Regions from separate parts of the Streptomyces sp. NPDC039430 genome, predicted to be linked through region 1. Evidence: riboswitches for the same ligand, from Rfam matches in the RefSeq annotation. Region 1 holds a riboswitch; each other region holds the start of a gene.
What was found. Region 1 has a riboswitch for S-adenosylmethionine ahead of ACZ7LS_RS01055 (aminotransferase class V-fold PLP-dependent enzyme). Riboswitches for the same ligand answer to the same signal wherever they lie in the genome.
Positions count from the first base shown of each region.

Region 1 (3,267 bases):
ACCAGCTCCCGCACGGCCCGGACGAACCGGTCCACATGCTCGTCCGGTGTCCCGGCGCCGAAGCTGACCCGGATCGCGTTGAGCGACCGCTCGCCCGGCTCGGCCTCCGGGGCGCCGCACTCCCCCGGGTCCTGCGGGTCGCTGTCCAGCAGCGTCCGTACCAGCGGGTGGGCGCAGAAGAGCCCGTCCCGTACGCCGATGCCGTACTCCGCGGAGAGCGCGGCGGCGAAGTGCGAGCTGTTCCACCCCTCGACCACGAACGAGAGCACCCCGACCCGCGGCGCGTCGTCACCGAACAGCGAGAGCACCCTCACCTCGGGCACCCCGGCCAGCCCCTCCCGCACCCGGGCCACGAGCCGCTGCTCGCGCGCCACCAGCGCGTCGAACCCGGCGTCGGTGAGCGCCTTGCAGGCCGACGCGATCGCGTACACCCCGATGACATTGGGCGAACCGGCCTCATGACGGGCCGCCGTGGTGTGCCAGTCGACATCCACCCCGCCGTCGGCCCGGCGCGCCACCTTTCGGCTGGCGCCGCCCCCGGCGAGATACGGCTCCGCGTCCCGGAGCCAGTCGGCCCGCCCCGCGAGCACCCCGGATCCGAACGGCGCGTACAGCTTGTGCCCGGAGAAGGCCACCCAGTCGACGTCCAGCTCGGCGATGTCCACGGGGTGGTGCGGCGCGAGCTGAGCGGCGTCCAGCACGATCCGGGCGCCCCCCGCGTGCGCGGCGGCGGCCAACTCCCGTACGGGCCACAGCTCGCCGGTCACATTGGACGCACCGGTCACACAGACCAGCGCGGGCCCCGCGGCGGCCCGCCCGGCGAGCGCCCGCTCCAGCGTGGCGACGGCCTCGTCGGGCGTCCTGGGCGCGTTCAGATACGTCACCCGCGCGTCCCGCCACGGCAGCAGGGCCGCGTGGTGCTCGGTCTCGAACACGAACACCTCGCACTCCGCGGGGAGCACGGCCGCCAGCAGATTGAGCGAGTCGGTGGTCGAGCGGGTGAAGACGACCTGGTCATCGGCGCGGCAGCCGAGGAACTCCGCGACCGTCCGGCGGCTGTTCTCGAACAGATCCGTGGAGAGCTGCGAGAGATAACCGGCGCCCCGGTGGACACTGCCGTAGTACGGGGCGTACGCGGCGACGTCGTCCCACACCCGCTGGAGGGCGGGGGCGCTGGCGGCGTAGTCGAGCGCGGCGTAGGTGACCTCGCCACCGGTGACGAGCGGGACGCTCACCTCACGCCCGAGCACGGGCAGCGGGGCGGCGCAGGCGGGGTCGTCGGAGAGGGTCGTGGCGGCGGCGTTCGGGCGTGCGGACATGGCGATATCTCCCGGCGGGACAAGTCGGAACGGCTTCAAGTCCCCGCGAGGCGCGGCGTGCGCCAGCGGTGCGCGGCTGTGCCGCGGTGGTCGCGGGGGTGTGCCTCAACGCACGGGTCGCCGTACGGAGGTGTTGAAGAGGGGGCGTGATCGCCCTAACGCATTCGCTTGCTCACGAGACTGCTCCCTTGAGGACCAGGACCCCAAAGGTGGCAGGGGTCCGCGCTTGCCGCGGACCTCGCTGCCCACGGCCTGGTCTTCACCCGGGGCACCCCGCCACGGACGGAGGGTTGCCGGACAGCGAGCCGGGGCCTTAATCGCTGTCACTCATGACCTTGCCGAAGATTATGCCATACGGGTGCCGGACGGTAGATGGGGGCCGGGCTTCCTGCCGGGGCGCCGAAGGCGGCCGGCGCACGGCCCCCACCTACCGGTCCTACGACTGCGACGCGGCGATCCAGCGGGCGAGAGCCCGGCCCGCTTCGCCCGAGTCGATCGACTCCGCCGCCTTCTCCATTCCCGCCGACAGCTGCGCCTCCAGCGACTCCCCCGTCGGATCCAGCGCCACCAGCGCCGCCGCCGAGTTCAGCAGCACCGCGTCCCGCACCGGCCCCGTCTCCCCCGCCAGCAGCCGCCGCGCGACGTCCGCGTTGTAGGAGGCGTCCGCGCCGCGCAGCGCCTCCACGGGCACCAGTTCGAGGCCCACGTCCCGCGGGTCGAAGGCCTCCTCGGAGACCTTGCCGTCCCGGACGACCCATACCCGTGATGTCGCGGTGGTGGTCAGCTCGTCGAGGCCGTCGTCGCCGCGGAAGACCAGCGCGGAGGAGCCGCGCTCGGCCAGTACGCCCGCGATGATCGGCGCCATCCGGGCGTCGGCGACACCCGTCGCCTGCGCGCGGACCCTCGCCGGGTTGGTCAGCGGGCCCAGGAAGTTGAAGGTGGTGCGGATGCCCAACTCGCCTCGCGCGGCGGCCACATGACGCAGGGCGGGGTGGAACTTCACGGCGAAGCAGAAGGTGATGCCCGCTTCCTCGGCGACCTCGGCGACCCGCTGCGGGGTCAGTTCCAGGTTGACGCCGAGCTTCTCCAGTACGTCGGAGGCTCCGCTCGCCGAGGACGCGGCGCGGTTGCCGTGCTTGACGACCTTCGCGCCGGTGCCGGCGACCACGATCGAGGACATGGTCGAGATATTGACGGTCTTGGCGCCGTCGCCGCCGGTGCCGACGATGTCGACGGTCCTGCCGGGCACCTCGATGAGGTTGGCGTGCGCGTACATCGCGCGGACGAGGCCGCTGATCTCCGCGACCGTCTCGCCCTTGGCCCGCAGCGCGACGACGAAGCCGGCGATCTGGGCATCGGTGGCCTCGCCGCGCATGATCCGGTCCATCGCCCAGGCGGTGGCGTCCGCGCTCTGGTCGGCGCCGCTCAGCAGCGCGTCCAGTACGCGGGGCCAGGTGCGGGCCGCCGTGGTGTCGCCTCCGACGGGGGTCACAGCGCTCATGCTCGCTCCTGGGTGTCCGGGTCCAATGCGTGGGCCGTGTGTGCGGCCTGTGGCCAGCCTATCGGCGCGTACCGGCGCGCAGGGCGGATGCCCGTACTCCGGAACAGGGCGTACGCCGAGGGCCCCGGCCGGTTCCCTCGCGGAAGACCGGGCCGGGGCCCTCGGTGGTGGCGACCTGGTGAGGCCGGGCGGGATCAGTGGTGGCCGTGGCCGCTGGTGATCTCCTTGTACTCCTCGGCGGTGGGCTTGGGAATCTGGTTGCCCTCGCCGTAGTAGCCCTTGCTCAGCTTCGTGCGGAGCTTCTCGCCGGGGCTCACCTTGCGCTCCACGCCGTTCTCGTCGACCGTGGGGCCGATCTCGGCCGGCTTGTACTGCTCGTGCGCGGTGAGCTTGTGCAGGTCTCCCTGCTCCAGCGGGGTGTGGACCTCGATGAACTCACCGTGCGGC
Region 1 covers NZ_JBVKAK010000001.1:245,626-248,892, forward strand. The annotation lists gene ACZ7LS_RS01055 (aminotransferase class V-fold PLP-dependent enzyme) at 1-1,319, opposite strand, end outside; SAM riboswitch class IV at 1,537-1,654, opposite strand; gene trpD (anthranilate phosphoribosyltransferase) at 1,756-2,820, opposite strand; gene qcrB (cytochrome bc1 complex cytochrome b subunit) at 3,015-3,267, opposite strand, start outside.

Region 2 (3,267 bases), on a different contig from region 1:
TCGCGATCCGCCCCGGCTACTGGCAGCCGGCCCACTTCGCCGCCGCGGCGGCGACACTCGACCAGCTCAGCCGCGGCCGGGTCCTGGTCAACATCGTCAGCGGACTCGACAATCCGGCCGCCTACGGCGACCTGCGCAGCGACCCCGCGCAGCGGTACGCCCGCACCCAGGAGTTCCTGCACCTCGTACGGCGTCTGTGGACCGAGGAGGGCGTGACGTTCGACGGCGAGTACTTCCAGGTCAGCGGATCCACGGTCGCACCAGGCCCGTACGTCACCGATACGAGGGCGCATCCGACGCTCTACTTCGGCGGCGCCTCCGAGGCCGCGGAACGGGTGTCGGCGGCGGAGGCGGACGTCCAGCTCTTCTGGGGCGAACCACTCGACGGCCTCGCCGAACGCATCGACCGGCTCAAGGCGTTGAGCGAGCAGGTGGGACGCCGGCACCAGCCCCTCCAGTTCGGACTGCGGATCACCACGCTGGTGCGCGACACCACGGAGGAGGCATGGCGGGCGGCCGAGGAGAAGGTCGCGAAGATGACGGAGGACTCGGGGGAGTCCACCTGGACGGGGAACCGCTGGACCGCCACCGGACAGCAGCGGCTCTTCGACCTCGCCGCGCGCGGCGAGGTCCTCGACACCTGCCTGTACACCACTCCCGGCAAGGTCGGCGGCGGGGGAGCGGCGACCACCTGGCTGGTCGGCTCGGCCGCCGACGTGGCCACGGCACTGGGCAACTACCGCGCGCTGGGCATCACCCACTTCGTCCTCTCCGACACCCCGTACAAGCAGGAGACCGTCCGTATCGGGGACCAGCTGCTGCCCAGGCTGCGCTGACCTCCGCGACCGGCGGCGCGACGCCGGTCACCCTCGCCGTCGTGCCCGGGGCTCAGGCCGCGTCGGGTACCGCCTCGATCCCGCTCCGGAAGGCCGGGTGGTCGCCGAGGCGGCTCACGTAGGCCCGGAGCCGGGGGTACGAGCGGAGGGTGCCGGCCGGGCCGAGATGGACGAGCGCCACCCACAGGTCCACGTCCGCGGCCGTCAGATCCTCGCCCAACGCGTGTGGCTGTGCGGCGAGTTGACGGTCCAGCCGGCTCAGTGCCGCCGAGCGTCCCGGGGACTGGGCGGCCGGGGTGATCTCCCGGTCCAGCAGGTCGCGGAGGGCGTCGATGTCCGGGGCGAGTGCCGGCGGGTTGAGGGGGGAGGGGCGCGCTTCGTCATGGCCGGAGAACAGGCTCGCGAGGTCGCGGAGGATCCCGTCGGTATCGTTGCTGACGATGCGTCCGCTCCAGCGGTCGCGCAGCGCGGGCGCGGTGAACGGCCCGTCGTAGTGGTGCACCGTCGCCTCGTACGCGCCGCGCAGCGAGGCGAAGGCGTCGGGCGTTCCGGCGGGGTGTGTCAGGAGCGTGGTGCCGACCGAGTCCTTCAGGCCGAGCAGGTCGAGGGTGACCGAGATGCGCAGTGAGCGGGGACAACACGCCGACAGGTAAAGGTCGTAACGGTGCGGTGCCGGGTAGAAGCCGCCGGCGAGGCCGACGCCGATCCGGCTGTGGAAGTGGTGCGGGCGGGGCGGCGCGGTGGCTCCCCTGGGACGAAGCCTCGAAGCGGACGGATTCTCATGACAGCCACCGGAGGTGGCCGTGCTGGAACTGCGCGAAGCTGTCTCGGGCATGACTCTCCCTTGGGGAACGAGGAAGCCACTGCCGCCTTGTGGGCACCAGCGGCCGGATGCGGAGCGACTGCGCTTTTCGCACGGGTCCGGATCGCGCGGACCGTCGGCGGATCAGTAAGCGCTGGAGACACGCAGGAGATCGATGTGCAGGCGCCTCGTCAAGCCGTTCCTGGGCATTGCCACCCGTTCCAACCTCCGGGGCTCGCGAGACGCGAGACCGCGCTTGCCCCGCCGCGCCGGCGGGACCCGGTCGTCACCCGGAGCACCCCGTCGCGGTGGAAGGGTTGCCTGTCGGCGGGCCGGGGCCGATGACCACATGCGCGGGCGAACCCACGCCGTGGCGCTGACAATCGTGACCGTCCACATCAGTCTCGGTGCGCTCCGTGACGCCGTCAAGGAAGCCGGGCGCTCGGTCTCACCTGATGGTCACTCGCGTACACGCGCGGTGGGTCCGGCGAAAGAAATCCCGACCGCCGGAAGAAAGGGAATAGCCGGGCTGTTGTCGCTGCTGACGTTTGTGTGGTGTGCCCTTGGGGGAGCCACGAGCGCGAGGCCGACAAGGCCCCGGGGCCCAGGAGGCCGCCGGGCCGGAAGGGCGGAGGTGAGGTACATGCGTCCCGTGTCCCGCAGCCGTGCCGTGGCACCCGCCCCGCCCCGCCCTCTGCACCTGTACTCCCGGACGCACATCGACCTGCTGCGCGTGGCCGGCGCGCTCTGTCGCGCGTGACCGCTTGCCCTCACGCGTGACCTGCTGTCCTCCAGCCGCACCCCGAGTGCGGGTGTCGGCTCCCCTCGTACGGCTGATCAGGAAGGCGTCACTCCCTTGTCCTCGTCACCCTCCCCGCTGCACCTCGCCGTCGCCCTCGACGGTGCCGGCTGGCACCCGGCCGCCTGGCGCGAGCCCGTCGCGCGCCCCGGTGAACTGCTCACCGCCGCCTACTGGACCGACCTCGTGACCGAGGCCGAGCGCGGTCTGCTCGACTTCGTGACCATCGAGGACGCGCTCGGTCTCCAGTCCTCGTCGTTCACCGGACCCGACGGCCGCACCGACCAGGTCCGCGGCCGTCTGGACGCCGTTCTCATCGCCGCGCGGGTCGCCCCGCTGACCCACCACATCGGCGTGGTGCCGACGGTCGTGGCCACCCACACGGAGCCGTTCCACCTCTCCAAGGCGATCGCCACCCTCGACTATGTGAGCACCGGCCGCGCCGGCCTGCGCGTACAGATCACGGCACGCCAGAACGAGGCCGCGCACTTCGGACGCCGTACGTTCCCGCCGTTCCGCCGGGAGGACTACGACACGCCCGCTGTACGGGAGATCGTGGCCGATGCCTTCGACGAGGCCGCGGACTACGTCGAGGTCGTGCGCCGGCTCTGGGACAGCTGGGAGGACGACGCGGAGATCCGGGACGTCGCCACCGGCCGTTTCATCGACCGCGACAAGCTCCACTACATCGACTTCGAGGGCAGGCACTTCAGCGTCAAGGGCCCCTCCATCACGCCCCGCCCACCCCAGGGCCAGCCACTCGTCAGCGCCCTCGCCCACTCCACCAGCGGCTACCGGCTGGTGGCACGGGCCGCCGACATCGGTTACGT
Region 2 covers NZ_JBVKAK010000004.1:93,612-96,878, reverse strand. The annotation lists gene ACZ7LS_RS12335 (LLM class flavin-dependent oxidoreductase) at 1-836, shown strand, start outside; gene ACZ7LS_RS12330 (glutathione S-transferase family protein) at 889-1,671, opposite strand; SAM riboswitch class IV at 1,886-2,029, opposite strand; gene ACZ7LS_RS12325 (putative leader peptide) at 1,988-2,398, shown strand; gene ACZ7LS_RS12320 (LLM class flavin-dependent oxidoreductase) at 2,495-3,267, shown strand, end outside.
Region 2: linked by a shared signal. The riboswitch ahead of ACZ7LS_RS12330 (glutathione S-transferase family protein) and the one ahead of ACZ7LS_RS01055 (aminotransferase class V-fold PLP-dependent enzyme) in region 1 are both predicted to bind S-adenosylmethionine.

Region 3 (3,267 bases), on a different contig from region 1:
GTCCGGCCAGCGCTCCGGCCCACACATGATTCATGCCCATAACCGGGCAATCTAGATAATTCACATGATCGCATCGCGTTACGCCGCGCGTCCGGCCGTGTACTCCGCGATCTCCCGCACCGGCGGCCGTTCCTCCGTGTCCACCGCGTGCGTACGCGGCACGAAACCGTTCTCGCCGCGCTCGAACTGCGTCAGCTCCGGCCGTACCAAGTGCGCCCGGGACAACCGCAGCTGCGCCGTACGGTAGATCGCCGCGGCCATCCGCCCCAGCGCCCGCTCGTCCTGATGACGGTGGATCCGCACCCCGACATCGACCTGCCCCAGCGCATCGAGCCCCGCCGTGTGCAGCGCGTCCACGAGCAGGCCCAGCTCCACGCCGTACCCGACGGGGAACGGCAGCCGCTCCAGCAGCGAGCGCCGCGCCGCGTACTCACCGCCCAGCGGCTGTACGAAACCGGCCAGCCGCGGCCAGTGCAGATTGAGCAGCGGCCTGGCCACCAGCTCGGTCACGCGCCCGCCCTGACCGCCCAGGCTCCCCTGCCCGCCCCGGTCGCCCCGGTCGCCCCGGTCGCCCCGGTCGCCCCGGTCGCCCCGGTCGCCCCGGTCGCCCCGGTCGCCCCGGTCGCCCCGGGCGCTCCGGTCGCTCCCGTCGTCCCGGTCGTCCCGGGCGCTCCGGTCGTCCGGGTGTCCCGCCGCGGGCTGGAGCAGCGGACGGTCGTACATCGCCTTCACGAACTGCATGTCCTGATCGGTCAGCAGCGGCCCCACGATCCCCGACACGAAATCGGCCGAGAACCGACGCAGATCGGCGTCCACGAAGCACACGACATCGCCGCTCGTCACCAGCAGCGACCGCCACAGCACCTCGCCCTTACCGGGCAGGGCCGGCAGCCGCGGCAGTATCGCGTCCCGGTCCTCCACGCGCGCGCCCGCCGCCGCCGCGACCGCGGCCGTCCGGTCGGTGGAACCGGAGTCGACCACCACCAGTTCATCGACGAGCCGCACCCGCTCCATCAGTTCGCGCCGGATCACGGACACGATCTCGCCGACCGTCTCCTCCTCGTTCAGCGCGGGAAGGACCACACTCACCGTCGTCCCGCGCGCGGCCTTCGCCACCATCAGCCGGTCGAGCGGGCGGTCGGCCACGGACCAGGAACGCCTGGTCAGCCAGTGCTCCACCTCTTCCAGCACGGTCGGTACTCCCTGTGCGTGTGCCATGAACGTGATCCATCTCGCGGTGCGGACGACTATCTCAACCGTGCGCTCCTTCGGTTACAGTCTTGAACAACACGAATGACCCACGCATGCCGGGGGTCGTTACGTGGAAAAACGCATCGGACCCCGGGTCCGGCGCCATAGCGCTCATCCAGAGGGACTGAGGGAACGGCCCGTTGAAGTCCCGGCAACCCTCCCGCCGACCATTCGAGGTCACGGTGGGGAAGGTGCCAATTCCGTCTCGTGGCGAAGTGCGTCGCGAGGAAGATGAGGAGAAAGGGCCTCGCCTCCATGGCTGTGCAGACCGCCGAACAGAACACCGACTCCGACACCGGGGCCGTTGATCTCGGACCCGCCGCCGCACTCTCGTGCCGCGAATGCGGAGAGCGCTTCGACCTCGGCCCGATCTTCGCCTGCGCGAGCTGTTTCGGGCCACTCGAAGTGGCGTACGACCTGCCGAGCGGCAGCCCCGAAGAGCTGAAGAAGCGCATCGCCGAGGGCCCCGACAACATCTGGCGCTACGCGCCGCTGCTGCCCGTCCCCGCCGACGTGGCCACGAAGCCCAATATCAACCCCGGCTTCACCAAGCTCGTCAAGGCCGACAACCTCGCCCGCGAACTGGGCGTCACCGGCTCCCTCCACATCAAGGACGACTCCGGCAACCCGACGCACTCCTTCAAGGACCGCGTCGTGGCCATCGCCGTCGAGGCCGCCCGCGCCTTCGGATTCACCACGCTCTCCTGCTCCTCCACGGGCAATCTGGCCGGGGCCGTCGGCGCCGCCGCCGCCCGCGCCGGCTTCCGCTCCTGCGTCTTCATCCCGCACGACCTGGAGCAGGGCAAGGTCGTCATGGCGGCGGTGTACGGCGGTGAACTCGTCGGCATCGAGGGCAACTACGACGACGTCAACCGCTTCTGTTCCGAGCTGATCGGCGACCCGCTCGGCGAGGGCTGGGGCTTCGTCAACGTCAACCTGCGCCCGTACTACGGCGAGGGCTCCAAGACGCTCGCGTACGAGATCTGCGAGCAGCTCGGCTGGCGGCTGCCCGACCAGATCGTCGTCCCGATCGCCTCGGGCTCACAGCTCACCAAGATCGACAAGGGTCTCCAGGAGCTGATCAAGCTCGGCCTCGTCGAGGACAAGCCGTACAAGATCTTCGGCGCCCAGGCCGAGGGCTGCTCGCCGGTGTCCACCGCCTTCAAGGCCGGACACGACGTCGTACGGCCGCAGAAGCCGGACACCATCGCCAAGTCCCTGGCGATCGGCAACCCGGCCGACGGCCCCTACGTCCTGGACATCGCGCGCCGCACCGGCGGCGCCGTCGAGGACGTCACCGACGAGCAGATCGTCGACGCGATCAAGCTGCTGGCGCGCACCGAGGGCATCTTCGCGGAGACGGCCGGGGGTGTGACCGTCGGCGTGACGAAGAAGCTGATCGAGGCCGGTGTCCTCGACCCGGCGCTCACCACCGTCGTCCTGAACACCGGCGACGGCCTCAAGACGCTCGACGCCGTCGCCCCGACGACCGGCCCGACCGCGACCATCCGCCCGAGCCTGGACGCGTTCCGCGACGCCGGCCTGGCCGGCAGCTGACGACCACCACGACGTTTCCGACGTTTCGGAAGACGGAAGGCAGAACACCACCATGAGCGTCAACGTCCGCATCCCCACCATTCTCCGTACGTACACCGGCGGCAAGGCCGAGGTCGCCGCCGAGGGGGCGACCCTCTCCGAGGTCATCCAGTCCCTGGAGGCCAACCACCCGGGCATCGCCGGCCGCGTCCTGGACGACCAGGGCAAGCTGCGCCGCTTCGTGAACGTGTACGTGAACGACGACGACGTCCGCTTCGAGCAGGGCCTGGAGACCGCCACCCCGGCGGGCGCCGGCGTCTCGATCATCCCCGCCGTCGCCGGAGGCTGACGCCAGGTCACCGCCGCGCGTCTTTTCTCCGCTCTGTGACTGGAACGGCCCCCTCCGTAAGAGAAGCGGAGGGGGCCGTTCTACATGGTTGAGCGCGGTAGAGTAGGGGAACGCCCCGCTGTCGCCGCTGC
Region 3 covers NZ_JBVKAK010000010.1:190,572-193,838, forward strand. The annotation lists gene ACZ7LS_RS25320 (hypothetical protein) at 1-40, opposite strand, end outside; gene ACZ7LS_RS25325 (glucosyl-3-phosphoglycerate synthase) at 79-1,191, opposite strand; SAM riboswitch class I at 1,360-1,489, shown strand; gene thrC (threonine synthase) at 1,507-2,808, shown strand; gene ACZ7LS_RS25335 (ubiquitin-like small modifier protein 1) at 2,861-3,136, shown strand.
Region 3: linked by a shared signal. The riboswitch ahead of thrC (threonine synthase) and the one ahead of ACZ7LS_RS01055 (aminotransferase class V-fold PLP-dependent enzyme) in region 1 are both predicted to bind S-adenosylmethionine.